Regions from separate parts of the Enterobacter cloacae complex sp. 394I7 genome, predicted to be linked through region 1. Evidence: predicted binding sites of a transcription regulator. Region 1 holds the regulator's gene; the other holds the start of a gene.

Region 1 (4,136 bases):
TGCGATGCTGGCGACCAGTCTTCCCGCGCTTGCTGTAACGGGCGATACTGACCAGCCTATCCATATCGAGTCCGACACGCAGTCGCTTGATATGCAAGGCAATGTCGTTACCTTTACCGGTAACGTCGTCATGACCCAGGGCACCATCAAAATCAACGCCGACAAAGTGGTCGTTACCCGTCCCGGTGGCGAGCAAGGCAAAGAGATCATTGATGGCTATGGCAACCCGGCAACCTTCTACCAGATGCAGGATAACGGCAAACCCGTGAAAGGCCGCGCCACGCATATGCACTATGAGCTGGCGAAGGACCTGGTCATCCTGACCGGTAACGCTTATCTGGAACAGCTGGACAGCAACATCACCGGCGACCAGATCACCTATCTGGTGAAAGAGCAAAAAATGCAGGCCTCCAGCGAGAAAGGCAAACGCGTAACCACCGTGCTGGTTCCGTCGCAGCTGCAGGACAAAGGTAAGGGTCAGGCCCCGGCACAGAAGAAGAGTAACTAATTCGTTATGGCAACATTAACTGCAAAAAATCTCGCGAAGGCCTATAAGGGCCGCCGTGTCGTAGAAGATGTCAGTCTGACCGTCAACTCCGGCGAAATTGTAGGCCTGCTTGGCCCTAACGGTGCGGGCAAGACCACAACCTTCTACATGGTCGTTGGCATTGTGTCGCGCGATGCGGGCAACATCGTCATTGATGATGAAGATATCAGTCTTCTGCCGCTGCATGCGCGTGCGCGTCGCGGTATCGGCTATCTGCCGCAGGAAGCCTCCATTTTCCGCCGCCTGAGCGTCTTTGATAACCTGATGGCCGTCCTGCAAATTCGTGACGATCTGACCAGCGAACAGCGTCAGGACCGGGCTAACGAGCTGATGGAAGAGTTCCATATCGAACATCTGCGCGACAGCCTCGGTCAGGCGCTGTCCGGCGGTGAACGCCGTCGCGTTGAGATTGCGCGTGCGCTGGCTGCAAACCCGAAATTTATCCTTCTGGATGAACCGTTTGCAGGCGTTGACCCCATCTCCGTTATCGACATTAAACGTATCATTGAGCATCTGCGCGACAGCGGGCTTGGCGTACTGATCACTGACCATAACGTCCGTGAAACGCTGGCCGTGTGCGAACGCGCATACATCGTGAGCCAGGGCAATCTGATCGCCCACGGTACGCCGCAGCAGATCCTCGAAGATGATCATGTTAAGCGTGTCTACCTTGGGGAAGACTTCAGACTCTGATAGGGTAGAGGTAATGTAACGCCGAACCGGAGAAAAATGCTCTGAACATGAAGCAAGGTTTGCAATTACGGCTCAGCCAACAACTGGCGATGACGCCGCAGCTACAGCAGGCGATTCGCCTGTTGCAACTGTCCACCTTAGAACTCCAGCAGGAGCTCCAGCAAGCGCTGGATAGCAATCCGTTGCTGGAGCAAGCCGATCTTCATGAAGAGGTAGATACCCAGCAGTCGCAGGATACTGAAGCACTCGACACCGCCGATGCGCTCGAACAAAAAGAGATGCCGGACGAGCTTCCGCTGGATGCCAGCTGGGATGAAATCTACACCGCCGGAACCCCTTCCGGTACGCGTGCAGACTACCAGGACGATGAGCTACCGGTTTATCAGGGTGAAACTACCCAGTCACTGCAGGATTACCTGATGTGGCAGGTGGAACTTACCCCCTTCTCCGATACCGACCGCGCGATCGCGACATCCATTGTCGATGCCGTGGATGACACCGGTTATCTGACCGTCACGCTGGACGAAATTCTGGAAAGCATGGGTGACGAAGAGATTGAACTCGAGGAGATAGAAGCCGTTCTGAAGCGCATTCAGCGTTTCGATCCGGTTGGGGTGGCCGCAAAAGATCTGCGCGACTGCCTGCTTATCCAACTTTCTCAGTTCAGCAAAGAGACGCCATGGCTTGATGAAGCCCGCTTGATCATCAGCGACCATCTGGATCTTCTGGCCAACCACGATTTCCGCAGCCTGATGCGCGTCACGCGCCTGAAAGAAGAGGTGCTGAAAGAGGCGGTCAATCTGATTCAGTCCCTCGATCCGCGCCCCGGTCAGTCCATTCAGACCAGCGAACCCGAGTACGTCATCCCGGATGTGCTGGTCAGAAAACACAATGACCGCTGGGTCGTTGAACTGAACTCAGACAGCATCCCTCGCCTGCAAATCAACCAGCAGTATGCCTCCATGTGCACCAGCGTGCGTAACGACTCCGATAATCAATACATTCGTAGCAATTTGCAGGAAGCGCGATGGTTGATCAAAAGTCTGGAGAGCCGAAATGATACGCTGCTCCGCGTAAGCCGCTGTATTGTCGAACAGCAGCAGGCGTTCTTTGAGCAGGGCGAAGAGTATATGAAACCGATGGTGCTGGCGGATATCGCCCAGGCCGTCGAGATGCATGAATCAACCATTTCCCGCGTGACCACGCAGAAGTATCTGCACAGTCCACGCGGTATTTTTGAGCTTAAGTATTTCTTCTCCAGCCATGTGAATACCGAGGGCGGCGGTGAAGCGTCGTCAACGGCCATTCGCGCCCTGGTGAAGAAGTTGATCGCCGCGGAGAACCCCGCGAAGCCACTGAGCGACAGTAAGTTAACCACCATACTGTCCGACCAGGGTATTATGGTGGCACGCCGAACTGTTGCGAAGTATCGAGAGTCTTTATCCATTCCGCCGTCTAACCAGCGTAAACAGCTGGTCTGACACAACCGATAAGGAAGACACTATGCAGCTCAATATCACAGGACATAACGTCGAGATTACTGAGGCTTTACGTGATTTTGTGAATGCTAAATTCGCGAAACTCGAGCAGTATTTCGAAAGGATCAACCAGGTCTATGTTGTATTGAAAGTGGAGAAAGTGACTCATATCTCGGATGCGACCCTGCATGTCAACGGGGGTGAGCTCCATGCCAGTGCGGAAGGGCAAGACATGTACGCTGCTATCGACGGCTTGATTGATAAGCTTGCACGACAGCTCAATAAACATAAAGACAAACTGAAACAACACTAATTGTCCGGGCAGTTAACGGGTGCAGGAAGGCCTGTTGTGAAACACAACAGGCCGTTTGTACAGTTAGCGCTTAGGTGAAATTATGATGAACAACGATTCCGCTCTTCAACTGAGCAATGTCCTTAACCAGGAATGTACGCGCAGTGCTGTTCACTGCCAGAGCAAAAAACGTGCGCTGGAGATCATCAGTGAACTGGCCGCAAAACAGCTGGGCCTGCCGCCGCAGGTCGTGTTCGAGGCGATCCTGACCCGTGAAAAAATGGGCAGTACCGGCATCGGCAACGGCATCGCGATCCCGCACGGCAAACTGGAAGAGGACACCCTGCGTGCCGTCGGTGTGTTTGTGCAGCTGGAGACGCCTATCGCCTTCGATGCCATCGATAATCAGCCCGTCGATCTCCTCTTCGCGCTGCTGGTGCCTGCCGACCAGACGAAAACCCATTTGCATACGCTTTCGCTGGTCGCAAAACGCCTGGCCGATAAAACCATTTGCCGTCGACTGCGCGCAGCCCAAAGTGATGAAGAGCTATATCAAATTATCACTGAAGCAGAAGGCAATCAGGATGATGCATAACCAGGAGATGGCCTTCACATCTGTTGTCCTGAGGAGAAACGGAACATGGTGCTGATGATTGTCAGTGGCCGTTCAGGGTCCGGGAAATCCGTGGCCCTGCGCGCGCTGGAAGACATGGGGTTTTACTGCGTAGATAACCTGCCGGTCGTTCTGTTGCCCGACCTGGCACGCACGCTTGCGGAGAGGCAAATCTCTGCCGCCGTCAGTATCGACGTTCGTAACATGCCTGAATCGCCAGAAATTTTTGAACAGGCAATGAGCAACCTGCCTGATTCATTCTCGCCTCAGCTGCTGTTCCTCGATGCAGACCGCAATACTCTGATCCGTCGCTACAGCGATACCCGTCGTTTGCACCCGCTTTCCAGCAAGAACCTCTCACTGGAAAGTGCTATCGACGAAGAGAGCGATCTGCTGGAACCGCTGCGTTCCCGTGCTGACCTGATTGTCGATACGTCCGAAATGTCCGTGCATGAGCTGGCGGAAATGCTGCGTACCCGTTTACTGGGCAAACGCGAGCGTGAACTGACGATG
Region 2 (4,136 bases), on a different contig from region 1:
CAATGCCCCGACGTCCGGCTCCACGCCGAACATATTCTGAAGGGCATCGAGCGTGTCGCGGGCCTCCGCTTCGTTGATGATGCTCATGGCAAACCCCACGTGCACCAGCACCCACTGACCGAGGCGTGAGGCGCCGGTTTCGTCGGTGCTGCCGACAAGCGTCAGGTCGACGTCGCGCAATATGCCACACACCTCAACGCGGGCCTGATTCCCGTCAATGGCGTGAATTTGTCCGGGGACGCCTATGCACATCGTTCGCTCTCCAGCCAGTTCAGCCAGGCGTCCATCCCGTCGCCGCGGGTGGCGGATACCAGCATGATGTCAATCTCCGGGTTCACTTCACGGGCATAGGCCATGCATTTATCCACGTCGAAATTCAGGTACGGCAGCAGGTCAACTTTGTTCAGCAACATCAGCGAAGCGGCGGCAAACATATGCGGATATTTAAGCGGCTTGTCTTCACCTTCGGTCACCGAGAGCACCGCGACCTTATGTCGCTCACCGAGATCGAAGCTGGCCGGACAGACCAGGTTGCCCACGTTCTCAATAAACAGGATGCCGTTGTCCGCCAGCGGCAAGCGAGGCGTGGCGTCGGCAATCATTTGTGCATCCAGATGGCAGCCTTTACCCGTATTAACCTGAATGGCGGGCGTGCCGGTTTCGCGTATACGCGCGGCGTCGTTCACCGTCTGCTGATCGCCTTCGATCACCGCACAGGAGATGCGTCCGTTCAGGCGGTAGAGCGTTTGTGTCAGCAGCGTGGTTTTGCCGGAGCCGGGGCTGGAGACCAGGTTCAGGACCAGCTGTTTACGCGTGGCAAAGCGGGCGCGGTTGCGTGCTGCAATCTGGTTGTTTTTATCCAGAACGTTGATTTCCACCTCCAGCATCTGACGCTGGCTGAGCCCCGGCGCGTGGGTACCGGCGACGCCATGCCCGTAATGCAGGTCGCCCGCAGCGGAGTGTCGGGGGGCGAAGGTGATACCGGTTAATGCCGCTGCAGGACGAGGGGCAGGTGAAAAGGGTGCGGAGCGAAACGCGGCGTGAGGACGGTGTTCATCCCCTTCTATATACAGGTTGCCTTCAGCGCAACCGCAGGTACTACACATATTTTACTCCTTCTCGATTTCGAGACGTTGGATCTGCATGCCGTCATCCGCCACGATGCGAAGCTCGCTGCTCTGGCACTGCGGACAGCGCTGAACCTTCGATGAAAGCAGAGTGACGTATTGCTGACACTGCGCGCACCAGCACTCCGCCTGCTGTTCTTCAATATGAAGTTCACAGCCTTCCGCCAGCGTGCCGCGGCACACCAGCTCAAAGCAGAAGGTCAGGGCGCTGGTTTCAACGCAGGAAAAGGCCCCGACCTGTAGCCAGACGCCGGTGACGCGTTTCGCATTGTTTGCCCGCGCCTGCTGTTCAATTAACTCGACGGCCCGCTGGCAGAGGGTGATTTCGTGCATGACGCCTCCTCAATGAATTGCCCCGATAATGCAATAACGGTGCCAGCTTGATTTTTGTTAAGGCGTGACGATGTCAATGCTGTCGAAATGACACGTCGACACGACGCGATTGACACGCTTCTTTTGATTAAAATGGTTAAAAATCAATGTATTAAAAACTGGCATGGAATCTGCTTAACAGCCGCTATCTCCATTAACCGGATACCTTTTATGACTATTTGGGAAATTAGCGAAAAAGCGGATTACATTGCGCAGCGCCATCAGCAGTTACAGGAGCAGTGGCACCTTTACTGCAACTCTCTGGTTCAGGGCATCACCCTGTCAAAAGCCCGTCTTCACCACGCCATGAGCTGTGCAGCGCAGGGGGATATGCGCTTTGTGCTCTTCGGCCATTTCACGATAAACGTCACCCTGGCAGACACCTTCAACAGCCACACCATCGAGTACTACGTCGAAACAAAAGAAGGTGAAAAACAGTGTATTGCGAAGGCGCAGCTGATGGCCGACGGGATGGTCGATGGTCACGTCAGTAACCGCGATCGCCAGCAGGTGCTGGAGCACTATCTGGAAAAAATTGCGCCGGTTTATAACGGCCTGTATGCCGCTGTTGAACACGATCTCCCGGTCAACCTGAAACAGCTGATGGATGGAAATACCTCAGCGAACGTGGCCTGACCATTGCGTGTCGAGAAGTGTCGACAAGACAGTTTTTCGTCAAAAATGACTATCACCAGAGGATGACCCGGTGAACCGTTTTGTAATTGCTGACTCGACGGTCTGTATTGGCTGTCGAACCTGTGAGGCGGCCTGTTCGGAAACGCACCGTCAGCACGGGCTACAGTCCATGCCGCGCCTGCGCGTCATGCGTAATGAAAAAGAGTCTGCGCCGCAGCTCTGCCACCACTGTGAAGATGCCCCCTGCGCGGGAGTCTGTCCTGTTAATGCCATCACCCGTGTCGAGGGGGCGGTTCAGCTGAATGAAAGTCTGTGCGTGAGCTGCAAACTGTGCGGCATTGCCTGTCCGTTCGGCGCGATTGAATTTTCCGGCAGCCGTCCGCTGCATATCCCGGCGAATGCCAACTCCCCGAAAGCGCCGCCAGCGCCACCTGCGCCAGCGAAAGTGAGCACGCTGCTTGACTGGGTTCCCGGCGTGCGTGCCGTTGCGGTCAAATGCGACCTGTGCAGCTTTGATGAACAAGGGCCAGCCTGTGTGCGTACCTGCCCGACGAAGGCGCTGATTCTGGTCAATATTCGCGACATCGTTCGCACCAGTAAACGTAAGCGTGAGCTGACCATTAACAGTGATTTCGGCGATCTTTCTCTGCTTCAGGCGCTGAACGAGGGGGCGAAATGAACGCGGTGATGATGATTACCAGCGCGGTGGCCTATTTTGCCGCCGCCGCTGTGTTGGCCTTGATCTTCTCTTTCCATAAAACCCTGAGCGGCTGGATAGCCGGTATCGGCGGGGCGGTTGGCAGCGTGATGACGCTGCTGGCTGGTGGCCTCGTATTAACAGGCGGACAATCTGTCGAAGCGGTGATGCCGCTGATACGGCACACCGTTGAAATTACGCCGCTGAATGCCATCTGGCTGGTGACCTTTGGTCTGTGCGGCGTGTTTATCAGCCTGTTTAATATTGACTGGCACCGCCATCAGCACACTCAGCCCAACGGTCTGCTGGTCAATCTGCTGATGGCCGCGGCGGTCTGTACCGTGACTGCCAGCAACCTCGGCGCGCTGGTGGTGATGGCCGAGATCATGGCGCTGTGCGGCGTATTCCTTACGGGCTGTAGCACCTCCGGCAAACTGTGGTTTGCGCTGGGGCGTCTTGGCACGTTGCTGCTGGCACTGGCCTGCTGGCTGGTGTGGCAGCGCTTCGGCACGCTGGACTTCTCCGTCCTTAACGGTCAGTGGCTGGGGAATGATGTCTGGCTCCTTGGCGTGATCGGCTTTGGCCTGCTGGCCGGGATTATCCCGCTGCACGGCTGGGTGCCACAGGCACATGCACATGCCTCCGCGCCTGCCGCAGCGCTCTTCTCGACGGTTGTCATGAAGGTTGGTCTGTTCGGCATTCTGACGATAACGCTCACCGGTGGGCAGCCACCGCTGTGGTGGGGCGTTGTACTGCTGGTCGCCGGGATGATCACCGCCTTCGTCGGCGGCCTGTACGCCCTGATGGAGCACAATATCCAGCGTCTGCTGGCGTACCACACCCTTGAGAACATCGGCATTATCCTGCTGGGTATTGGCGCAGGCGTTACCGGGCTGGCGCTCAATCAACCGGCGCTGATTGCGGCCGGCTTTATCGGCGGCCTGTATCACCTGATCAACCACAGCCTGTTTAAAAGCACTCTGTTCCTCGGGGCCGGTAGCGTCTGGTTCCGCACCGGTCATCGCGATATCGAAAAACTCGGCGGCATCGGTAAAAAAATGCCCGTTATCTCTCTGTGCATGCTGGTGGGGCTGATGGCAATGGCTGCGCTGCCGCCGCTGAACGGCTTTGCCGGCGAGTGGGTTATCTATCAGTCCTTCTTCGCACTCGGTCAGAGTGAGGTGTTTATCGCCCGGTTGCTCGGCCCGCTGCTGGCGGTTGGGCTGGCGATAACCGGTGCGCTGGCGGTGATGTGTATGGCTAAAGTTTACGGCGTGACCTTCCTGGGGGCACCGCGCACGCGT

What was found. Region 1 encodes sigma-54, which starts transcription at its own class of promoters, with help from an activator protein. Its sites were predicted from a motif close to GTTGGCACANNTTTCGCTNT; they were not measured.
Region 2: a site for sigma-54 is predicted at 1,488-1,507, ahead of hypA (hydrogenase maturation nickel metallochaperone HypA). Genes of this name have one in related genera too.

What each region holds. Positions count from the first base shown of each region.
Region 1 covers NZ_JBXWCR010000008.1:82,665-86,800, reverse strand. Annotated here, with positions in the region: gene lptA (lipopolysaccharide ABC transporter substrate-binding protein LptA) at 1-508, shown strand, start outside; gene lptB (LPS export ABC transporter ATP-binding protein) at 515-1,240, shown strand; gene rpoN (RNA polymerase factor sigma-54) at 1,288-2,721, shown strand; gene hpf (ribosome hibernation promoting factor) at 2,744-3,031, shown strand; gene ptsN (PTS IIA-like nitrogen regulatory protein PtsN) at 3,114-3,605, shown strand; gene rapZ (RNase adapter RapZ) at 3,651-4,136, shown strand, end outside.
Region 2 covers NZ_JBXWCR010000002.1:388,929-393,064, forward strand. Annotated here, with positions in the region: gene AC2FAP_RS12910 (HypC/HybG/HupF family hydrogenase formation chaperone) at 1-252, opposite strand, end outside; gene hypB (hydrogenase nickel incorporation protein HypB) at 243-1,106, opposite strand; gene hypA (hydrogenase maturation nickel metallochaperone HypA) at 1,110-1,460, opposite strand; gene hycA (formate hydrogenlyase regulator HycA) at 1,671-2,135, shown strand; gene AC2FAP_RS12930 (4Fe-4S dicluster domain-containing protein) at 2,206-2,814, shown strand; gene hycC (formate hydrogenlyase subunit 3) at 2,811-4,136, shown strand, end outside.